4 regions of the Pseudomonas sp. 43A genome follow, and region 4 is predicted to be linked to each of the others. Evidence: riboswitches for the same ligand, from Rfam matches in the RefSeq annotation. Region 4 holds a riboswitch; each other region holds the start of a gene.
What was found. A riboswitch is a leader RNA that binds a small molecule or an ion and turns the genes downstream of it on or off. The one in region 4 is predicted to bind cobalamin.

Region 1 (5,182 bases), 720 kb from region 4:
CGGTCACCCGATAAAGATCAATGTCGGCGAACACATTGCGTGCCCCGGCAGCCGCCAGCAGCGGAGTGACAAAGCCGCGTCGACCTTCACTGTCGAGGCCTTTGACCTCGCTGTCGAGATAGAACACCGACAGTGGTTTACCCGCACCGGCCAAGGCTTTGGCGCTGGCAATGTCCTTTTCCATGGAGTCGATCAATGCTTGGGCTTTTTGCTGCTGGTGCAGCAGCTTGCCCAGCGTCAGCAAGTCATTGCGTACATGCGCGAAATAATCCAGCGAGTGCCCGTTGCAGGCGGATTCCAGCAGATACGATCCCACGCCATTGCGCACCAGCCCCGAGCGCGAGGTCACCCCGTCGCCGAACGCCGTGGCAAAACCACCGATCACCAGATCCGGTTTCAGTGCGTACAACACCTCGCTGGACGGGTACTGCCGTGCGATCACCGGCACGCCGAAATACTCCGAGGGCCGCTGCCCGGCTGCGGTGTCATCCAGATAGGCCACGCCGACCAACGATGGCCCCGCACCCAAGGCCAGCACGATATCGGCCGCATGCTGGTTGAGCGCCACAATCCGCGCGGGCGATGTTGGCGCAAGGTGCCAGTTTTCGCCGCAATTGCTGAAGCTGTCAGCCAGCAGCGCTGACGAGCAGAGCAGGGCGCCGAGCCCACACCAGAGCTTCCTCATGTGCGCGCCTTGATCAGCAAATCCTCGACCACTTCACCGCCAACCAGATGCCCGTCGACCAATCGCTGCACATCTGCCTTACTGTGCACGCCATACCAGCAGCGCTCCGGATACACCGTCAGGATCGGCCCCAGATTGCACGGAAACTGGCAGTGCGTGCGGGTCAGCAACACGCCGCCCGGGGTTTCGATGCGATCGTGCTCCAGCAGGTGCCGGCGCAAGGTTTTCCATAGCTGTTGCGCGCCGCGCTGAGTACAGCGCGGGCCGGTGCAGATGAACACATGGCGCGCATGCTCAGGCACGTGCGACCAGTCCGGGTGCGTGTCGACACCGTCGACGGTTTTGATCTCACTCATCAGAAGCGGTACGTGTAGCGCACTTCGGAGGTGAACGGACGGCCGAGGTTGTCGACATTGCTCGAACGGCTGGTGACGTAATCGCGGTCGAACAGGTTTTCCACCAGCAGGCTCACGCGGTGTTGGTGGGCGTTGTCGAGGTAGCGATAAGCGTCGGCGTCGACCACCGAATAGTTGCCGTATTCAACCTGTTTCGAACTGGTGATGTCGCGGATGTAGCGGATCGCGCCGCCGGCACCCCACAGGCGATTTTCCGATTCATAACCCATGCGTGAACGGGCGAAGAAGCTCGGGATGTCATTGATGGTCGCCCCCGTGCGCGATTCGGTGAGGTTGCGGGTCATGTCCGCTTGCAGGCTCCACTGATCGTTGAGCGCCAGTTTCGCGTCAGCCTCGAAACCGCGCATGCGCACCAGGCCTTCACCGTTGACCCACTGAATGCCGTCGAGGGTGATCAGGTCGTCGATCTTGCGTTTGAACAGGGTCACGCTGGCGCTGAATTCGCGATCCAGCAGAAAGCCTTTGTAGTCGACACCCAGTTCCGCGTTGCGGCTTTTTTCCGGTTTGAGATTACGGTTGCCGATCTCATCGCCCGGTTCGTTGACGAACAGCTGCTCGGCGTTCGGCAGTTTGTAGGCGCTGCCGTATTGGCCACGCACGGACCAGTTGTCGGTGAGGTCATACAGCGAAGTGAGCATGCCGACCGTGGCACCGTCGCCGCCGCTCATGGCTTCGTGGCGAACGCCAATGCTCGGGTGCCAGTTCGGCAGCGCGTCGATCTGCGGGCGCAATTGCGTGTAGACGGCGTGGGCTTCGGCCTTGTCGTTGTCGATGATCAACACATCGTCCTGACCCTTGAACCATTGGTTGTCGCTGCCGAACACCAACACATGTCCGCCGGGTAGTTTCGCTTTGCCTTCGGCCTGCACGCCCCAGTCGGTAAAGCCCCAATAGTCGTTGTGGTTGATGACTCTGGTGCCGCCGCCGGCGACGTTGTTGACGCGCGTGTAGCGGGTGTCCCAGTCGTTGATATGACCTTTGACGAAATAGCTCAGGCGCTCGTTGATGTTCTGCTCGAAGGTCGCCGTGGCGATCTGCTGCACGCGATCGTTGGTGGTCGTGTGATTGTCGACCGGGCGGGCGAAATCGAGGTTGGCGTCGGCATATTGGTAGAACAGTTCCAGCCGCGAATCATCGCCGAACGACTGAATGGCCTTGCCGCCGAAGGTGGTGACTTCGTAGGCACGGTTCTTCTCGCTGACGTTTTTCATGTCGCGGTTGCGATACGGCTGGTAACCGTCGGAGACATTGTGGCTGACGTACGCCAGCAGGCCGAGATCGCCGAAACCGTTGGTGAAGATATTCTCGACCCGCGCGTCTTCGCTGGTGCCGCCGAAACTGTCGACGCCCAGATTCACTTCACCGGAGGCTTTGCGCGACTGCGGGCTGCGGGTGACGATGTTGATCACACCGGAAACGGCTTGGGTGCCGAACAACAGGCTCTGGCCACCTTTGAGCACTTCGATGCGTTCGATGGCGTTGGCCGGCAGGGTGTCCAGATAGAGGCCGCCGTACAGGCGATTGTTCAGGCGTACGCCGTCGAGCAGGATCAGCGTGTCGTCATTGCGCCCGCCGAGCAGCGAATAGGTGCCGTAATCGAACGGACCGTTTTTCGGCGCGACGTAAAGGCCGGGAATGAACATCTGCATGACGCGGCTGACATCGGCGCTGGGGCCGGCGCGCTCGATCTGCTCGCGGCTGACGATTTCGACTTTGCTGCCGAACTTCGCCATGTCGGCGACGGTGGTGGATTCCACGGACGGTGCAGAAACGATTTGCTGATTGAGTTCCAGCGGCGCGTCGTCGGCCAGCAGCAACGGGCTGAACAGGCAGCCAAGCAATAGAGATGGAGCAGAAGTGTTGAAAGGTCGAATCATTGTCTTCTCGAAAAGGATCTTCGCAGAAGAGCATGCAGGAGAAGGCATCGCGCACAGCCAATACCGGCCCATGCCCGCCCACCGCAGGATTTTGCCAAACGAAATTTCAGGCCGGTCTCCGGGCTCGCGCGTATCGAGGCTTTCACCTTCCCATGGCCGAGTGGCCACAGTGGTGTATCGAAAGCATCACGCGCATACCGTTGCGGGGGCAGCACCGGACTTGTTCGAAAAGAACGTACCGGTTTCCCGTTTCACCCCATGCACGGCGGCAGGGGGCACCTGAAACAGGGCGGCATCTGAACATCCGACGGGCGGTTCGTCAATGTGGCAACACCGGGGGGGCTATTGGATGCGTTCCAGAGCGGCAAACTGGCCACTCAACCACGTATAAAGCTGAGACACCGCCGGGGTGATCTGCTTGCGATGCGGACACACCAGACTCAACGGTGAGGCATTGCCGGGGAAATCCTTCAGCAGCACGATCAGTCGCCCTGCGATCACGTCTGCACTGACGTCCAGCCAGGATTTGTTGGCGATGCCTTCGCCGCTCAACGCCCAGCGGCGCACGACGTCGGCGTCGTCGCTGAACATCGGTCCCGAGACCTGGATCGTTTCACTGCCAAGGCTCCACTTGTCGTAGACCCGGCCACCTTGCTGGTAGAGCAGGCAAGGGTGGTTGTGCAGATCGTCCGGTGTTTGCGGGTATCCGTGGCGCTCCACGTATTCCGGTGCCGCGACCAGCACCCGCCGGTTCCACGGTGCCAGCGGCAGCGCCACGTAGTTGGCATCTTCATTCGAGCCGTATCGAATCGCCACGTCTACCGGGTCGCGAAACAAGTCTGCGATCTGGTCCGACAGAGAAAATCGCAAGGTCAGTTCCGGGTGCTGGCGGCGAAACAGCGTAAGCCACGGCAGCAAAATGTTGCGCCCCAGATCTGACGGCGCCGTCACTTGCAGCACGCCGCGCAACGTGGCGTTTTCACCGCGCAGGTTTTCCTTGCCTTGCTTTAGCGCCTCCAGCACCGAGTGGGCGGTGGGCAAGTATTGCTCGCCCTCGGCGGTTAATCGCAGGCTGCGGGTGGTGCGCGCAAACAGGCGCACGTCGAGTTCACGCTCCAGACGCTTGATCGCCGCGGCAACCTGACCGGGCAATAAATCGGCCTCAAGGGCGGCAGCGGTGAAGCTGCCCAGCGCGGCGCTGCGGGTGAACAAACCAAGATCATCAATGCGGATCATTTTCACTCCTGCAGTGAAAGTGTTGGCCCATTCTGCTGGTTTTTCTTTGTGCCTGGGAAGTCGAAGATGGCAGCAAGTGAGCACATCAGCTCTTCAGACAGCGAGTTTCCATGAAAGCCATCACCTTCACCCAACACGCTTTACCCATTGAAGATCCGCAATCGTTGCAGGACATCGACCTGCCGGTGCCGACTCCCGGCCCACGGGATTTGCTCGTGGAAGTTCGTGCGGTGTCGGTCAACCCGGTCGATACCAAAGTGCGCGCGGGCACTTTCACCAAGGAACCGAAAATCCTCGGCTGGGATGCCGCCGGTATCGTCCGCGAGGTCGGCGCTGAAGTGACACTGTTTCAGCCTGGCGACGAAGTGTTCTACGCAGGCTCCCTTGCCCGTACCGGCAGTTATAGCGAATTTCACCTGGTGGACGAGCGAATCGTCGGGCACAAACCGCGTTCGTTAAGTGCAGCGGATGCGGCAGCATTGCCGTTGACCTCGATCACCGCCTGGGAACTGTTGTTCGACCGTCTCGGTGTCACCGAAGGTTCAGGGCAGGGCAAGTGCCTGTTGATCACGGGTGCAGCGGGCGGCGTCGGTTCGATGCTGGTGCAACTGGCCCGGCAGTTGACGCGGCTGACCGTCATCGGCACCGCCTCGCGGCAGGAAACGGCTGACTGGGTCCGGCAGTTGGGCGCGCATCACGTCATCGATCACAGTCAGCCGCTGCTCGCACAGTTGCAGGCACTGGGCATCGACGAGGTCAGCCATGTCGCCAGCCTGACCCATACCGAGCAGCATTTTGCGCAGTTGATCGAAGTGCTTCGACCACAAGGGCGTCTGGGCGTGATCGACGATCCTGAATGCCTCGACGTGATGCCGCTCAAGCGCAAGTCGCTGTCGCTGCACTGGGAGCTGATGTTCACCCGTTCGCTGTACGAAACCGCGGACATGATCGAGCAGCATCACCTGCTC
Region 2 (5,182 bases), 180 kb from region 4:
GCCGGCATGTGGACGGTGGCGTTGACCTGCTCGGGCAACGCACTGGGCCTGAGCTATGAGCAATACAAGGCGTTGCCGTCGGATCGACTGGCTGAGGAGCGCGCGCGAATCGGCAAGATGTTCGCGCCTTCGCGCCCGCATTACCTGATCGACACCATCGCCGAGCTCCCGGAAGTGATCGACGACATCAATGCGCGTCTGGCCCGGGGCGAAACTCCTCAGTCCTGCTAACTCCCCACTACCCCTGTAGGAGCTGCCGAAGGCTGCGATCTTTTGATCTTGCTCTCAAAAACAAAGTCAAAAGATCGTCCGATCGCGGCCCGAGCCTTCGGCAGCTCCTACGGGGATTTCGCTGAATTTTGGGCAAAAAAAAGCTGCCAAAACTGGCAGCAAAAACTTTAAGAACACGCGATGTATTGGCCTCAGCATAGACGCCGGATAATGACAGTGTCATGACAGCCACACATTCATTGAACCGCCCCCACCCCGTCATCAGGATGTCATCAAGATCACGGCAGAATCCTCGCAAACCGTCTCGCGCCTCCCGACGGGTGCTTTGCAAGGATTCCCATGAAAGACGACGCCTCGCTGTTTGCCGCCATCGACCTGGGTTCGAATGCCTTTCGCCTGATGATCGGCCAGTCAGTGCGCAGTCGAAAGGGCTTGCAGATTCAGGAAGTGAAAACCCTGCGCGAACCGGTGCGCCTCGCCGAGGGCTTTGACGGTGGTGCACTGGATGCACTGGCACTGGATCGCGGCTGGCAGGCATTGGCGCGGTTCGGCAAGAAGCTGCGCGGTTTCGAGGCCGGCCGGGTGCGCGCGGTGGCCACCAGCGCGGTGCGTGAAGCGGACAACGCGCAGCTGTTTCTCGCCAGTGCCGAACGGCATCTGGGCTTTCCCATCGATGTCATTTGCGGCCATGAAGAGGCGCGGCTGGTCTACGCCGGCGTGACCCACGCGTTGCCGAGCGCTGAAGACCTGCGCCTGGTGGTCGACATCGGCGGCGGTTCCACCGAGCTGATCCTCGGTCAGGGCGCGCAACCGTTGCTCACCGAAAGCATCGCCATCGGCAGCGGCACCTTGAGCACACGCTTTTTTCGCGGCGGCGACCTGTCCGCCGCTGCGTTACAGGAAGCCGAACGTTTCGCCATCCTGCAGTTTGAAAAAGTTGCCCGGCGCTACCGTGCTCAGGGCTGGCAGCAAACCATCGGCTCTTCCGGCACCGCGCGCATGCTCGCCAAAGTGCTCAAGGCCAATCGTCTCAACGACTTTGGCCAGGACGGCATCACCTACGGCGGGCTCCTACGCCTGTCGTTGCTTCTGCTGAAGGTGAACAACGTCCAGCAACTGAAACTGGCCGGGCTGCAACCTCATCGCCAGAGCATTCTGCCCGGTGGTCTGGTGTTGATGCTGGCCGCCTTCAAAGTGTTCGGTATCGCGCAGATGGTGCCGTCGGAACCGGGCCTGCGTTTAGGCGTGCTGCACGGTTTGATGAGCCAGCACTAATCCTCCCCACGGCAGATTCGTCTCCCCTTCAGCGGCTCGATCGACTACCATGCCGCCGTCGGTTCCCGAAGGGGACTAATAGGGAATCCGAGGTGCTTGCTCAGCACTGACCGGAACTGCCCCCGCAACTGTAGGTGCCGAGCCTGCTCCACGACTGCCACTGGGTAAATCCCGGGAAGGCCGGAGCCAGGCGATGACGCATCAGTCAGGAGACCTGCCGGCACAGTGACTACTAACCGGCGGGGTGTCCGGGAAGGACATCGTGCCGTGCGCGTCAACGCTTGATGCCCGGCCTTGCGCTGTTTTCCTGACCGCGTTCGATGGTGTGTTTCCAATCCGTACTCTCCCGCTCCGCGTACGGATTCCCCGGAGACTGCCTCATGCTGCTGCCCCGCGTTGCCACCTTCATCACCGGCCTGAGCCTTTGCACCCTGGCCCACGCGGCACCGACCGCTTACCCGCTGACGGTAGAAAACTGCGGCAGCACCCTCACCTTCCAGCACGCCCCGACGCGCACCGTGACCATCGGCCAGGCCGGCACGGAAATGCTTTACGCCATGGGCCTGAGCGACACAGTCGTCGGCACTTCGCTTTGGTTCAACAACGTGCTGGATAAATACAAGGCGCAGAACGACAAGATCGAGCGCCTGGCCGACAACGAACCGAGTTTCGAATCGGTGATCGGCAAGCGCCCGGAGTTGGTCGCCGTGGAGCTGGAATGGATGGTCGGCCCGCAAGGTGCGGTGGGCACTCGCGAGCAGTTTCATGAGCTGAAGATTCCAACCTACCTGCTGCCCTCCGATTGCGAAGCCAAGGACAACCTCGTCGGCGCCGACGGTACGCGGCTCGCACCGTTTCGCATCGAGACGATTTACAAGAGCGTAAGCCAACTGGCGCAGATCTTCGATGTGCAGGAGCGTGGCCAGCAGCTCAACGACGAGCTCAAGGCCAGCCTCGCCCATTCGATTGCCACCGCCCAAGGCAAACAGCTCAAGGATGCCAGCGCGCTGGTCTGGTTCTCCAGCGCACAAATGGACATCGAGCCATTCGTGGCCGGGCACAAAGGCATTCCCGATTTCATGCTCAGCACCCTCGGCGTGCGCAACGTGGTGGAGTCCGATGAAGAGTGGCCAACGGTCGGCTGGGAAACCATCGCCAAGGCTAATCCGACCTTCCTCGTCATCGCGCGCATGGATCGTCGACGCTTCCCCGCTGACGACTATGAAAAGAAACTCGCCTTCCTGCGCAGCGACCCGGTGACACGCAACATGGACGCGGTGAAACACAACCGCATCATCATTCTCGACGCCATGGCCATGCAGGCGAGCCTGCGCATGTTCGATGGCATCGAGCAACTGGCCACGGCCATCAACGGCTATGACCTGTCGCAATGAGTGCCAGCCTGATCCGCACGCTGTTGGCCTTGGCCACACTGTTGATTGCAGTGGTCGCCGGCGTGGCCATCGGGGAAACCTCGATTGAACCGGGCGTGGTCGTGCAAGTGCTGGCCAACAAGCTGTGGGGCGCCGGTTACGCACTCGACCCGATTGACGAAGGCATCGTCTGGAACTACCGCCTGACCCGCGCACTGGTCGCGGCGGCGTGTGGTGCCGGCCTGGCGACGTGCGGGGTGATTTTGCAGTCGCTGTTGCGCAACCCGTTGGCCGATCCGTATCTGCTGGGGATTTCTGCCGGGGCTTCGACCGGCGCGGTAATGGTCGCGCTGCTCGGGGTTGGCGCCGGAATGATCTCGCTGTCAGTCGGTGCCTTCGCCGGCGCGGTCACGGCGTTCGTGCTGGTGATTCTGCTGGCGCGAGTCAGCGGCTCGGCGAGCGGCACCGGGCAAATCATTCTCGCGGGGATCGCCGGCTCGCAGCTGTTCAACGCGCTCACGGCGTTTTTGATTACCCGCTCGGCCAGCTCCGAGCAGGCACGCGGGATCATGTTCTGGCTGCTGGGCAATCTCGGTGGCGTGCGTTGGCCGTCGGTGTGGTTGGCGGTGCCGGTGGCCGTGTTTGGGTTGGTCGTGTGTCTGTGGCATCGGCGGGCGCTGGATGCGTTCACCTTTGGCATGGACTCGGCGGCGTCTCTCGGTATTCCGGTGCGACGCGTGCAGATTCTGCTGATTGGCTGCGCGGCGCTGGTGACGGCAGTGATGGTGTCGATTGTCGGCTCGATCGGTTTTGTCGGACTGGTGATTCCCCACGCCGCGCGGCTGTTGCTTGGCACCGGTCACGCGCGGTTGCTGCCGGCCAGTGCGTTGGGCGGCGCGGTGTTTCTGATTGCCGCTGATGTGCTGTCGCGCACGTTGATCAAGGGCCAGGTGATTCCGGTCGGGGTGATTACCGCACTGGTCGGTGCGCCAGTGTTCGCCTTGATTCTGGTTGGCCGCAGGTCCGCACGATGAACAGTGTTTTGAGTTGTTCTGATCTGAGCTTCAGAGTGCGCGGCGCCGACTTGCTCAACGGTGTCAGCCTTGAGGTGCAGCGCGGCGAAACACTGGGCATCGTCGGGCCGAATGGCTCGGGAAAATCCACCCTGTTGAAATTGCTGGCCGGGTTGCGCGAACCGAGCGCCGGCGAGGTGCTGCTCGAAGGTCAGCGACTCGGCAAAATGGCCCGACGCAGCATTGCGCAACAGCTCGCGGTGGTCGAGCAACAGGCCGACACCGACGACGGCATTCGTGTGTTTGATGCCGTGGCGCTGGGGCGAACGCCTTGGCTGTCGGCGCTGCAACCGTGGTCGGACGCGGACGACGCCATCGTCCAGCAGGCACTCGCCGACGTTGACGCCATGCACTTACGCACGCGTCTGTGGCGCAGCTTGTCGGGTGGTGAACGACAGCGGGTGCACATCGCTCGGGCATTGGCTCAACGACCGCAAATACTATTGCTCGACGAGCCGGCCAACCACCTCGACATTCAGCATCAACTGACCATTCTCAACGTGGTGCAGACGTTGCCGGTGACCACGCTGATCGCCCTGCATGATCTCAATCAGGCGTTGAAATGCGATCGTCTGGCGGTGTTGGAACGGGGGCGGCTGGTGGCATTGGGCGCGCCGTTGGAAGTGCTGACACCGCAGCGGTTACAGGACACTTTCGGGGTCAGGGCGCACTACCTGACGGACCCGTTCGATGGGGCGCAGATTCTTCGATTCCACTCATGACATCCTGCATGTGCGTCGTCTGCCAGACCGGGTCAGCGTCGACCTCGATAATCTCGAAGCCCTGCCGTTGCCAGAACTCGATGGCTCCCGGCAGAAACGGATGAGTGTGCAGGTAGATCAGCTCGACCCCGTCGGCGAGTGCCATTTCCTTGAGTGTTCGATACAGCGCGCCGGCCAGCCCTGAGCGTCGCTGCGAAGGCAGGACGAACAGGCGGACGACTTCCACCACGTTACGGTCAGGCCAGGCAAGACGCGGGAAACGTCGGTCGTAAGGCAGATAACCGATGGAAGCGACGATCTGCCCTTGCTGGCGAGCAATCAGAAAACGCCCTTTCCCACCCAGATAAACCTCGGCGAAACGCGCCAGATCGTCTGGCATACCCGTTGCGCTGAGCTTGGGGAAAAGCTCGGCGCGGGCCGCCAGAACAAAATTCAGCACCTCGCCAATGTCTGCTTCAGACACGGCCTGAATGATCGGTTGATGACTCATGTAGTGCAAACGCCTCGA
Region 3 (5,182 bases), 1.0 Mb from region 4:
CAACAACGCCACACTCATTGACTCACTCCCCAATAATTTTCATACAGCAACTCATTGAGCGGACGCGCCTGCGCCCACCCTTCGAGTACCAGCATCGGCGCCGGATAGAATTCCTTGACCGGGCCCAGACACAAAACCGCCAGCGGCTTGGCGCCTTCAGGCAGTTTAAGCAGATCGGCCAGCGCCTGCGGTTCGAACAGCGAAACCCAGCCCATGCCCAGACCTTCGGCGCGCGAGGCCAGCCACAGATTCTGGATCGCGCAGGACAGCGAGGCCATGTCCATTTCCGGCAGCGTGCGGCGACCGAAGATGTGTTTTTCGCGATCGTCCATCAGCGCCGCGACCAGCACTTCGGCGCAATCGTGGATGCCTTCGACCTTGAGCTTCATAAACTCGTCGCTGCGCTCGCCGAGCGCTTCAGCGGTGCGGACGCGCTCTTCTTCGACGAGATTCTGGATCTGGCCGCGTAAAGTTCGGTCGCTGATGCGAATGAAGCGCCAAGGCTGCATCAGGCCGACGCTTGGCGCCTGGTGGGCGGCTTCCAAGAGTCGGCGCAACAGCTCCGGCTCGACGCTGCCACCGGTGAAGTGGCGCATGTCGCGGCGTTCGGCGATGGCTCTGTAAACCGCTTCGCGCTCGGCTTCGGAGAATGCGTTGTCGGTCATGGCCTCTTCGCGAGCAAGCTCGCTCCCACATTGGACGGGGTGCTTGCTCAAGAAACACGATCCCCTGTGGGAGCGAGCTTGCTCGCGAAGGCGGCCTCACGGTCTGGCACAAACAATGCGGCAATCGCAGTCGGATTCGACGGGAAATAGAAGTGCACATAAGAAGCCGTCATCCGCCCATCCCGATAAACCGCCTCGGCACCGCGCCCGCCATTCGGGCTCAAGCCACGGGCAATCGGCGTCAGCTCGGTGGTGGTCAGCGAATGATGATAAGTGTGCCCGCGCAACGAGCCTTCCGGCAGATCCACAGCTTGCAGCGCCAGTGCCGCCAGACGCTTTTGCATCACCGCGTCGCCCTTGAGCAACCCGACCAGTTCAGCACGCGTACCTTCAACATCGGTCAGCGAGTCGAGCAAATAAAGCATCCCGCCACATTCAGCGAGCAACGGTTTCCCCGCCGCATGATGCGCACGGATCGCCTCAACCATCGCGGTGTTTTGCGACAACGCAACGTGATGCAGTTCCGGATAACCACCGGGCAGATACAAGCTGTCCGCTTCAGGTAATTGCGTATCGCGAATCGGCGAGAAGAAACTCAGCTCGGCGCCCATCGCGCGCAACAGATCGAGACTCGCTCCATAGGTGAAGGCAAACGCCTCATCACGCGCAACGGCAATGCGCACACCCTTCAGCAGCGGCTCGACAGCGATGACGTCAGGCGCGGCGAACTCCACGGCCGGTGGCAGCGCTACCTCGCAACTGCTGGCCAGTGCGTCGGCAGCGGCGTCGAGACGCACATCCAGGTCATTCAGTTCGCTGGCCTGCACCAGACCGAGATGGCGGCTCGGCAGTTCGATGCCAGTCTCGCGGGACAACGCGCCGTACCAACGCAGACCTTCCGTGAGACTGCCTTCGAGCAATTGCGCATGGCGCAAGGTGCCGACACGATTGGCCAACACGCCGGCAAATGGCAAATCCGGTTGATACTTCGCCAGGCCCAGCGCCAGCGCACCAAAGGTCTGCGCCATCGCCGTGCCGTCGATCACACCGAGCACCGGCACACCGAAGTGCCGCGCCAGATCGGCGCTGGAAGGCGTGCCGTCGAACAGGCCCATCACGCCTTCGATCAGAATCAGATCCGCCTCATTGGCGGCTTCCCACAACAGGCGACGACTTTCCTGCTCGCCGACCATCCACATGTCCAGTTGATACACCGGCGCACCGCTGGCGCGCTCGAGAATCATCGGGTCGAGAAAGTCCGGACCGCATTTGAACACGCGCACCTTGCGCCCCTGATTGCGATGCAAACGGGCGAGCGCGGCGGTGACGGTGGTCTTGCCCTGACCGGAGGCCGGCGCGGCGATGAGGACCGCCGGGCAGTGACGTGGTTGATTCAAAGTTCGACGCCTTTCTGCGCTTTGATGCCGGCCTGGAAGGCGTGTTTGAGCATGCCCATTTCAGTCACGGTGTCGCCCATTTCGATCATTTCCGGCTTGGCCGCGCGACCGGTGACGATTACGTGCTGCATCGGCGGACGCGCCTGCAGATCGCTGAGCACCTGATCGAGATCGAGATAACCGTGCTTGAGGGCGATGTTGAGTTCGTCGAGCACCACCAGACCGATCGACGGATCGCGCAGCAGTTCGCGGGAAACGGCCCACGCGGCTTCGGCGGCGGCGATGTCGCGCTGACGATCCTGGGTTTCCCAGGTGAAACCTTCGCCCATCACGTGGAAACGCACCTGCTCTGGGAAGCGGCGGAAGAACAACTCCTCACCGGTGCTGTTACGGCCCTTGATGAACTGCACCACACCGCACTGCATGCCGTGGCCCATGGCGCGGGCGAGCATGCCGAAGGCCGAGCTGCTTTTACCTTTGCCGTTGCCGGTCAGCACCAGCACCAGGCCGCACTCATCGGGCGAGTTGGCGATGCGTTCATCGATCACGGCTTTTTTGCGCTGCATACGCGCCAGGTGGCGTTCGTCGCGCTCGGGGGAATCAGTCATGGGGGAGCTCTCCGTTGGGGCTGGATAACGGCGGGCAGGCACAAGAATAGACGGCAAAAAGCCTGGCATCGCCCACCGTGATGCCGCTGGATGGATCAGGCCGGTCTCCGGGCTCATGAGCGGCGTTTCGCCTGACTGCGCGCCTTCCCGCTTCTTTCGAGGCAGTGGCTCAAGGCGCAGTTTTCACTCATTTACCGTTGCGGGGGCAGCGCCGGGATCGTGGTGGCTCTTCGCTTGAAGACAACCCTCACCGGCTTCCCTGTTTCACTCTGTCGACACTGGTCACAGAGCACCTGAAACAAGCCGCGAAGGTTAGAGGGTTGGGGGTGGAGCGTCAATTAAAGAGGCGGTCAGCGGGCGAATAACTGCCGTCGATCAATTATCTGACGCCAATCTTGTGCCACACTGATACAAATGATATCAAAGAGCCATGCTTTTCCCGAAAAGCCCACTACAACAATAAAGGATGATGACGATGCAAGGCATGATCATCAGCAACCCGCGCCTGGAATTCCTGCGCCCGGTGCTTGAACGCTGGTTTGACTGTATCGACCGTTACAACGCCGTGCGCGGCGACAGCGACACGCCTTACTGGCATGACGAGAAAGCCAATCTCGGATTGCTCTCGGCCGCAGCCTGGATGGCTGAGCTGGTCACTTTGAATGACACTGCCACGCGCAAACAGAATGAAGAAGGCGAGCGCAATGCCCGCGCCGATCTGTTTCTCGCCGGTGCCGAAGACCGCGCCTTTATCCAGGCCACTCAGCGCTGGCCAAAGGTCACCAACCTGAATCTGACTCAAGCTCTGCTGGACATCACCAACGACGCCAAGCGCATCAGTTATGCCAGCGACCTCAAGCTCGGCTGCCTGTTTGTCGCGCCGCAAAAAGCCCAGCACAGCGCCAGCCCCGAAGAGCTGCAAGACATGGTCGACGACCTGCAAAAGGAACACACCTGCGCGGTCGCCTGGTATTTCCCCTACGCCTACCGCAAATTGCGCAGCGAAGCCGGCAACTATCACCCGGGCATTGCCGTGCTGTTCAAGGAAGCCCGCGGCTGAGCAGTTGAACCATCGGGCTTGCGCCCTCCTCTATGATTAGGAATGCATTCATAGGGAAGATCAGCAATGCGCAAGCCCCAGCTCGTTTTTGTCATCGCCTTCGCCGGAGGTCTCGCCGCCTGCGGTGAAACCTCCAGCCTGCAAGTCTCCGACGGCACCGGCCCGTCACCGAAATTACCTGAACCAAACAAGACCCTGATTCCGACGGTGAACATCGCCCCGGCGATCGGCTGGCCCGCGGGCGGCAAACCGACCGCAGCGGCCGGTACTCAGGTGGCAGCCTTCGCTGAAGGCCTCGATCATCCGCGCTGGCTCTATGTGCTACCCAATGGCGATGTGCTGGTGGCGGAAACCAACGCCCCGCCGAAGCCTGATGACAGCAGCGGCATTCGTGGCTGGGTGATGAAAAAGGTCATGGGCAAGGCTGGCGCTGGCGTACCGAGTCCGAACCGCATCACCCTGCTGCGTGACGCCGATCATGATGGCGTCGCGGAAACACGCACGGTGTTTCTGCAGAACCTCAACTCGCCGTTCGGCATGACCCTGGTCGGCAATGATCTGTACGTCGCCGATACCGATCGCCTGCTGCGCTTCAACTACGAACCCGGCGCGACCGAGATCAAATCGCAGCCAATCAAGGTAGTCGATCTGCCGGGCGGTACGCTGAATCACCACTGGACCAAAAACGTCATTGCCAGCAAGGACGGCAGCAAGCTGTACGTCACTGTCGGATCGAACAGCAACGTCGGCGAAAATGGTCTGGATAAAGAAGAAGGCCGCGCAGCGATCTGGGAAGTCGATCGGGCGACCGGCAATCACCGCATCTTCGCCTCGGGCATCCGCAACCCCAATGGCCTGGCCTGGGAACCCACCAGTGGGGCGCTGTGGACAGCCGTCAACGAGCGTGACGAGATCGGCAGTGATCTGGTGCCGGACTACATCACTTCAGTGAAGGACGGTGGTTTCTATGGCTGGCCGTTCAGTTACTACGGTCAGCATGTCGATGTCCGCGTTACGCCGCAAAACCCCGATCTGGTGGCCAAAGCCATCGCCCCGGATTACGCGATCGGGCCGCACACTGCCTCGTTGGGCCTGAGTTTTGCCGACGGCAACAAATTGCCAGCGCAGTTCAAGGAAGGCGCATTCATCGGTCAGCACGGCTCGTGGAACCGCAAGCCGCACAGTGGCTACAAGGTGATTTTCGTGCCGTTTACCGGTGGCAAGCCAAGCGGCAAACCGGTGGATGTCCTGACCGGGTTCCTCGACAAGGACGAGAATGCTTTGGGTCGGCCGGTGGGCGTGGTGATCGACCAGCAAGGTGGCTTGCTGGTAGCGGATGATGTTGGCAACAAGGTGTGGCGAGTGTCGGCCAGCAAATAGTTTTCGCCATGCACAAACAACTGTAGGAGTGAGCCTGCTCGCGATAGCGGTCGATCATTCAACATTGATGTT
Region 4 (5,182 bases):
GCTTGTGTACGCCGCTTGGCCTGAGCGCCCTCGCCCGGGTCATTGACGATAAACGGATAGATATTCGGCAGCGGTCCGAGCAGCGCGTCCGGCCAGCAATTCTCCGAAAGCCCGACGCCTTTGCCCGGTAGCCATTCAAGGTTGCCGTGCTTGCCGACGTGGATCACGCCGTGCGCACCGTAGGTGTTGCGCAACCAGAAATAGAACGCCAGATAAGCGTGCGGCGGTACCAGATCCGGGTCGTGATAGACCGCACTCGGGTCAACCTGATAACCACGCGCCGGTTGAATGCCGACGAAGGTCAGGCCGAAGCGAATGCCGGCGATCATCATGCGCCCGTCGCGGCACATCGGATCGTCTTGCGGCGGGCCCCAGCGTTCGACAACGGCGGCGCGATTGGCCTCGGGCAGCGCGTTGAACATCGTCAGGTAAGCGTCCATCGCCAGACTTTGCTGGCACGGGCGCAAGTCAATCGTGTCGAGATCGTTGCTGACGCCACCGAGCAATTGCTGGATCAACTCGGTGCCGCTGTTCGGCAGTTCTGGCGTTATCGGATAACCCTCAACCTGCAAAGCACGCAGGATATTCAGCGCCGCTGCCGGCGTGTCGAGACCGACGCCGTTGCCGATGCGTCCGTCGCGGGTCGGGTAGTTGGCGAGAATGAGCGCGATGCGTTTTTCGCCATTTGGCACCCGCGCCAGATTGATCCAGCGCCGCGCCAGTTCCGCGACAAAATCCATGCGCTCGGGTTGCGCGCGATAGCAGACCACATCGGACTGACTGCGCTCGCTGCGCCAGGCCAGATCCTTGAAGCTGATCGGTCGGCTGATGATGCGTCCGTCGAGTTCCGGCAAGGCAATATGCATCGCCAGATCGCGCGGGCCAAGGCCCTGCTGGCTGTCACGCCAGCCGGGCTCGTTGTCCTGCGCACAGATCGCCTGAATCACCGGAATGTTGCGGCGAAACGGCCGCAGGTGCGGGGCCTCAGGGCTGGACTGGGCGAACCCGGTGGTGTTGAGAATCACCCCAGCCTCCACTTCGTCCAGCCAATCCTCGACCACCGTCAGGCAGCCGGGCTCTTTCAAACTGGCCACGGCGATCGGCAGCGGATTCAGCCCCGCCGCCTGCAAGCGCAGGCAGAACACATCGATGAACGCGGTGTTCGCCGCTTGCAGGTGCGAGCGGTAAAACAGCACCGCCGCCACCGGGTTTTCCGGCAGCCATTCGGCTTGCCAGTCGCCCAGTGCGGCGGTGGTTTTGTTCGGGTGGTAAATCGCCGTGCGCGGCAGGGTTTGCGGCTCTTCCCAAGCGTAATCGCGAGCGAGCCAACGATCAGCCAGGCAGCGGAAAAAATCCAGCGCATTACCCAGGCCGCCCTGGCGCAAGAACTGCCAGAGGCGGTCGCGATCTTCGGCATTGACGGTGCTCAAGTCGCTGAGCTCCGGATCGGGACGGTCATCGCCCGGCACCAGAATCACCTGCACACCGCGCTCGGCCAACTCGACCAAGCGCTCGACGCCATAGCGCCAATAGGCGATGCCACCGTGCAGCGAAATCAGGATCACCTTGGCGTGGCGCAGCACTTCATCGACGTACAGATCGACCGAGGCGTGATTCTGCACCTGCATCGGATTGGCCAGACGCAGGCTTGGATAATCCTCAGGCAACTGCTGCGCGGCTTCGGCGAGCAGCGCCAGGCTGGAGTCGCCGCTGCACAGGATCACCAGCTCGGCGGGGGTTTGTCCAAGGTCGGCAATGTTGTCATCCGAGACGAAACCGCCGGGCTGGGTCCTGAGCAGGTGCATGATTTAAACGCTGAGCGCGGCGCGCAGTTGCGCTTCGAGTTGCGCGGCGTCGAGTTGCTGGCCGATCAATACCAGACGGGTAACGCGCGCTTCTTCGGCGCCCCACTGACGGTCGAAGTGCTTGTCAAAACGCGTGCCCACGCCCTGGATCAACAGGCGCATCGGCTTGTTCGGAATCGCCGCGAAACCTTTGACACGCAGGATGCCGTGCTTGACCACCAATTGCGTCAGGGCGTCGAGCAGCAGGCTTTCATCAGCTTGCGGCAGTTCGATGGAGATCGAATCGAAGGCGTCGTGATCGTGGTCATCGTGGTCGTCATCGCCTTCACCGTGGTGATGATCATGGTGGCTGTGGCGACTGTCGATGTGTTCTTCGGAACCGGCGCCGAGGCCGATCAGCACGTCCAGCGGCAGGCGACCGTTGCTGGCTTCGATGATTTTGACGGCGGGCGGCAATTCTTCGGCGACTTCTGCACGAACGCGAGCGAGGTCTTCCGGGCTGGTCTGGTCGGCCTTGTTGAGGATGACCAGATCGGCGCTGGCCAGTTGGTCGGCGAACAACTCGTGCAGCGGCGACTCGTGATCGAGGTTCGGGTCGAGTTTGCGCTGCGCATCGACCTGATCCGGGAACGCGGCAAAGGTGCCAGCGGCCACGGCCGGGCTGTCGACCACGGTGATCACCGCGTCAACGGTGCAGGCGCTGCGGATTTCCGGCCACTGGAAGGCTTGCACCAGCGGTTTTGGCAGGGCCAGGCCCGAGGTTTCGATGAGGATGTGGTCGAGATCGCCACGACGGGCGACCAGTTCGCGCATCACCGGGAAAAATTCTTCCTGAACGGTGCAGCACAGGCAGCCGTTGGCCAATTCGTAAACGCGGCCGGTGGCTTCTTCTTCGGTGCAGCCGATGGTGCATTGCTTGAGGATTTCACCGTCGATGCCCAACTCGCCGAACTCGTTGACGATCACCGCGATGCGACGGCCCTGAGCGTTGTCGAGCATGTGCCGCAGCAATGTAGTTTTGCCCGAGCCGAGGAAGCCGGTGACGATGGTGACGGGGAGTTTGGCCAGTGTTTTCATCGGTATGCCCTTTGGCAAGCGGCGGGCATACGGGACGAGAACCGGCAACGCGCGTGCGCGCCGGAAGCGTTCGCCACCGGATCACCCCGCCCGGTTGTAGTGAGAATCTGTGTCGAGGCAGGTCTCCTGGCTGACGGTGTTCAGGCGTGGGGCCTGGCGTTTGCTGCGCCTTCCCGCTGGCTCATAGATTGAGCTGGCAGTGGCGTGGCAGCGAACATCACCGTTCACAGTTGCGGGGGCAGCCGCGGCATTGACCGCGTTCCCTTCTTAGCTTCGGCGTGGGCCGAAGAACCTCGAAAGCGCAAGGCTACGCATGGTGTGGTTTTGGGTCAATGCTTTGGGGGTTTTGGATTGGGGGCATATCCGTTGCTGCGGGTGCTGCTTCTGGCGGTTTCGCTCTTACAGCGAGTCACCTTTTCCAAACGCCGAAAAGGTAACCCAAAAGGCTTTGCCCCGGCGTACGGCACTTCGCTGAGGCTCAGTGTTCCCTCGCTACGGTGTCCATCCGGGGGCATCGCCTACGGTTTGCTTCGCTGCACCTCCTCTCGATGAATGCGGCTGCGCCGCACGGCGCTGCGCGCCTAACCCCCGGATGAACACCTCCGCTCGGCCTGCCGAAGGGGCAAAAAAGCCAGATCAAAAGCCGGATCAAAAGCCCCTCACCCTAGCCCTCTCCCGGAGGGAGAGGGGACTGATCGAGTTGTTTGGGCGAGGGACGCCGACGTGCGATATCGCGTTGAACTCAGATTCTGAAAAGCTCACAAATCGGCTCCCTCTCCCTCGGGAGAGGGCTGGGGTGAGGGGCAGCAATAACGCAAATCAAAAGCCGAACACCCACGCTCTTCACCACTCAATAGGCCGAGTGTCAGCTCGCCTGCTCTTGATCTTGATCCACGGGCGACGTCGGAAGGCTTCGTTCCGGGATTGATCCGGGCGTGGGAGCGCAACCAAACACAGCGAGAGGAGGTGCAGCGAAGCAAACCGTAGGCGCTGCGCCCGGATCGATCCCGCAGCGAAGGAACTCCGAGCTTTAGCGAGCGGGCCGAACGTCAGGGCGGAACCCTAACAAGCCGTTACCGCAGCAACGGATCCACCCACAAAATTGACTAAAATCCCCGCCTCATGCTCTCCTACACAACTTGTTACGGGTGCCCTTCACAGGGTGAAACGGGAAACCGGTGAATCATGTGCTTTACTCAAGCCCATGTCAGTCCGGTGCTGCCCCCGCAACGGTAAGCGAGCGAAGCGTCAAAACCACTGTGCCAACAAGGCATGGGAAGGTGACGCTTGCAGGTCGGCCTGACGCCAACCCCTCGTGAGCCCGGAGACCGGCCCGCAACACACAGCCCGCACCTTGTGCGTCGCTGAACATAACAAACCCGCGGTGGGCGGGCGCTGTTCGAACCTCTGCGAGCCCGACCCGCAGGGGTTTTCATGCGCTCGATTCACCCACTGACATTCCAGAGGGAAGCGCCATGTCGATCATCAGCAGCACCGGCAGCAACACGGACAAAATTTCCAGCACCACCACCCTTAGCCAACGCCTGACCGCCGCGATCTTCGCGTCGATCCTCGGCGCCAGCCTGGTCTACTTCGCCGGTTTCTCGCACATCGAAGCGGTGCACAACGCCGCCCACGATACCCGCCACAGCGCCGCGTTCCCGTGCCACTGAGACCTGCCGACATGATCAAGCGTATTGCGCAAACCGCAGGTTTCACCGGTCTGCTGGCCGCCCTGCTCCTCACTCTGCTGCAAAGCTTCTGGGTCTCGCCGCTGATTCTGCAGGCGGAAACCTTCGAGAAAGCCGAACCGGTGGCTGAAGTTCACGAACACGCCGCCGGCACCGCTGCGCACACCCACGATGCTGAAGCCTGGGAACCGGAAGACGGTTGGCAGCGCGTGGTCTCGACCACGGGCGGCAATCTGGTGGTAGCCGTCGGTTTCGCCCTGATGCTCGCGGGCCTGTACACCCTGCGCGCCCCGACCAAAACCTCGCAAGGCCTGCTCTGGGGACTGGCCGGTTACGCCACATTCGTACTGGCACCGACGATGGGCCTGCCACCTGAATTGCCCGGCACCGCTGCGGCCGATCTGGCTTCGCGGCAGACGTGGTGGATCGGCACGGCCGCTTCGACCGCTGCCGGCCTGGCTCTCATCGTGTTCAGCCGTCACTGGCTGATGAAGATCCTCGGCGTGGCGATTCTTGCCGTACCGCACGTGATCGGCGCACCGCAGCCGGAAGTGCATTCGATGCTCGCACCCGAGGCATTGGAAGCGCAGTTCAAAATCGCTTCGCAGC

Region 1: it holds a riboswitch for cobalamin, as region 4 does, so the genes downstream of both, HUW52_RS15190 (TonB-dependent siderophore receptor) here and cobW (cobalamin biosynthesis protein CobW) in region 4, are expected to answer to the same signal.
Region 2: it holds a riboswitch for cobalamin, as region 4 does, so the genes downstream of both, HUW52_RS19110 (ABC transporter substrate-binding protein) here and cobW (cobalamin biosynthesis protein CobW) in region 4, are expected to answer to the same signal.
Region 3: it holds a riboswitch for cobalamin, as region 4 does, so the genes downstream of both, cobO (cob(I)yrinic acid a,c-diamide adenosyltransferase) here and cobW (cobalamin biosynthesis protein CobW) in region 4, are expected to answer to the same signal.

The regions. Positions count from the first base shown of each region.
Region 1 covers NZ_CP054880.1:3,478,756-3,483,937, forward strand. The annotation lists gene HUW52_RS15180 (ABC transporter substrate-binding protein) at 1-685, opposite strand, end outside; gene HUW52_RS15185 (ferredoxin) at 682-1,041, opposite strand; gene HUW52_RS15190 (TonB-dependent siderophore receptor) at 1,041-2,978, opposite strand; cobalamin riboswitch at 3,070-3,276, opposite strand; gene HUW52_RS15195 (LysR family transcriptional regulator) at 3,321-4,214, opposite strand; gene HUW52_RS15200 (zinc-binding alcohol dehydrogenase family protein) at 4,325-5,182, shown strand, end outside.
Region 2 covers NZ_CP054880.1:4,385,779-4,390,960, forward strand. The annotation lists gene phnX (phosphonoacetaldehyde hydrolase) at 1-231, shown strand, start outside; gene HUW52_RS19105 (Ppx/GppA family phosphatase) at 571-1,506, shown strand; cobalamin riboswitch at 1,549-1,743, shown strand; gene HUW52_RS19110 (ABC transporter substrate-binding protein) at 1,887-2,900, shown strand; gene HUW52_RS19115 (iron ABC transporter permease) at 2,909-3,913, shown strand; gene HUW52_RS19120 (ABC transporter ATP-binding protein) at 3,910-4,674, shown strand; gene HUW52_RS19125 (GNAT family N-acetyltransferase) at 4,613-5,164, opposite strand.
Region 3 covers NZ_CP054880.1:5,199,036-5,204,217, forward strand. The annotation lists gene cbiB (adenosylcobinamide-phosphate synthase CbiB) at 1-18, opposite strand, end outside; gene bluB (5,6-dimethylbenzimidazole synthase) at 15-665, opposite strand; gene HUW52_RS22685 (cobyrinate a,c-diamide synthase) at 713-2,062, opposite strand; gene cobO (cob(I)yrinic acid a,c-diamide adenosyltransferase) at 2,059-2,670, opposite strand; cobalamin riboswitch at 2,751-2,982, opposite strand; gene HUW52_RS22695 (hypothetical protein) at 3,146-3,730, shown strand; gene HUW52_RS22700 (sorbosone dehydrogenase family protein) at 3,797-5,110, shown strand.
Region 4 covers NZ_CP054880.1:4,201,771-4,206,952, forward strand. The annotation lists gene cobN (cobaltochelatase subunit CobN) at 1-1,805, opposite strand, end outside; gene cobW (cobalamin biosynthesis protein CobW) at 1,809-2,882, opposite strand; cobalamin riboswitch at 2,981-3,193, opposite strand; cobalamin riboswitch at 4,012-4,234, shown strand; gene HUW52_RS18345 (CbtB domain-containing protein) at 4,358-4,555, shown strand; gene HUW52_RS18350 (CbtA family protein) at 4,567-5,182, shown strand, end outside.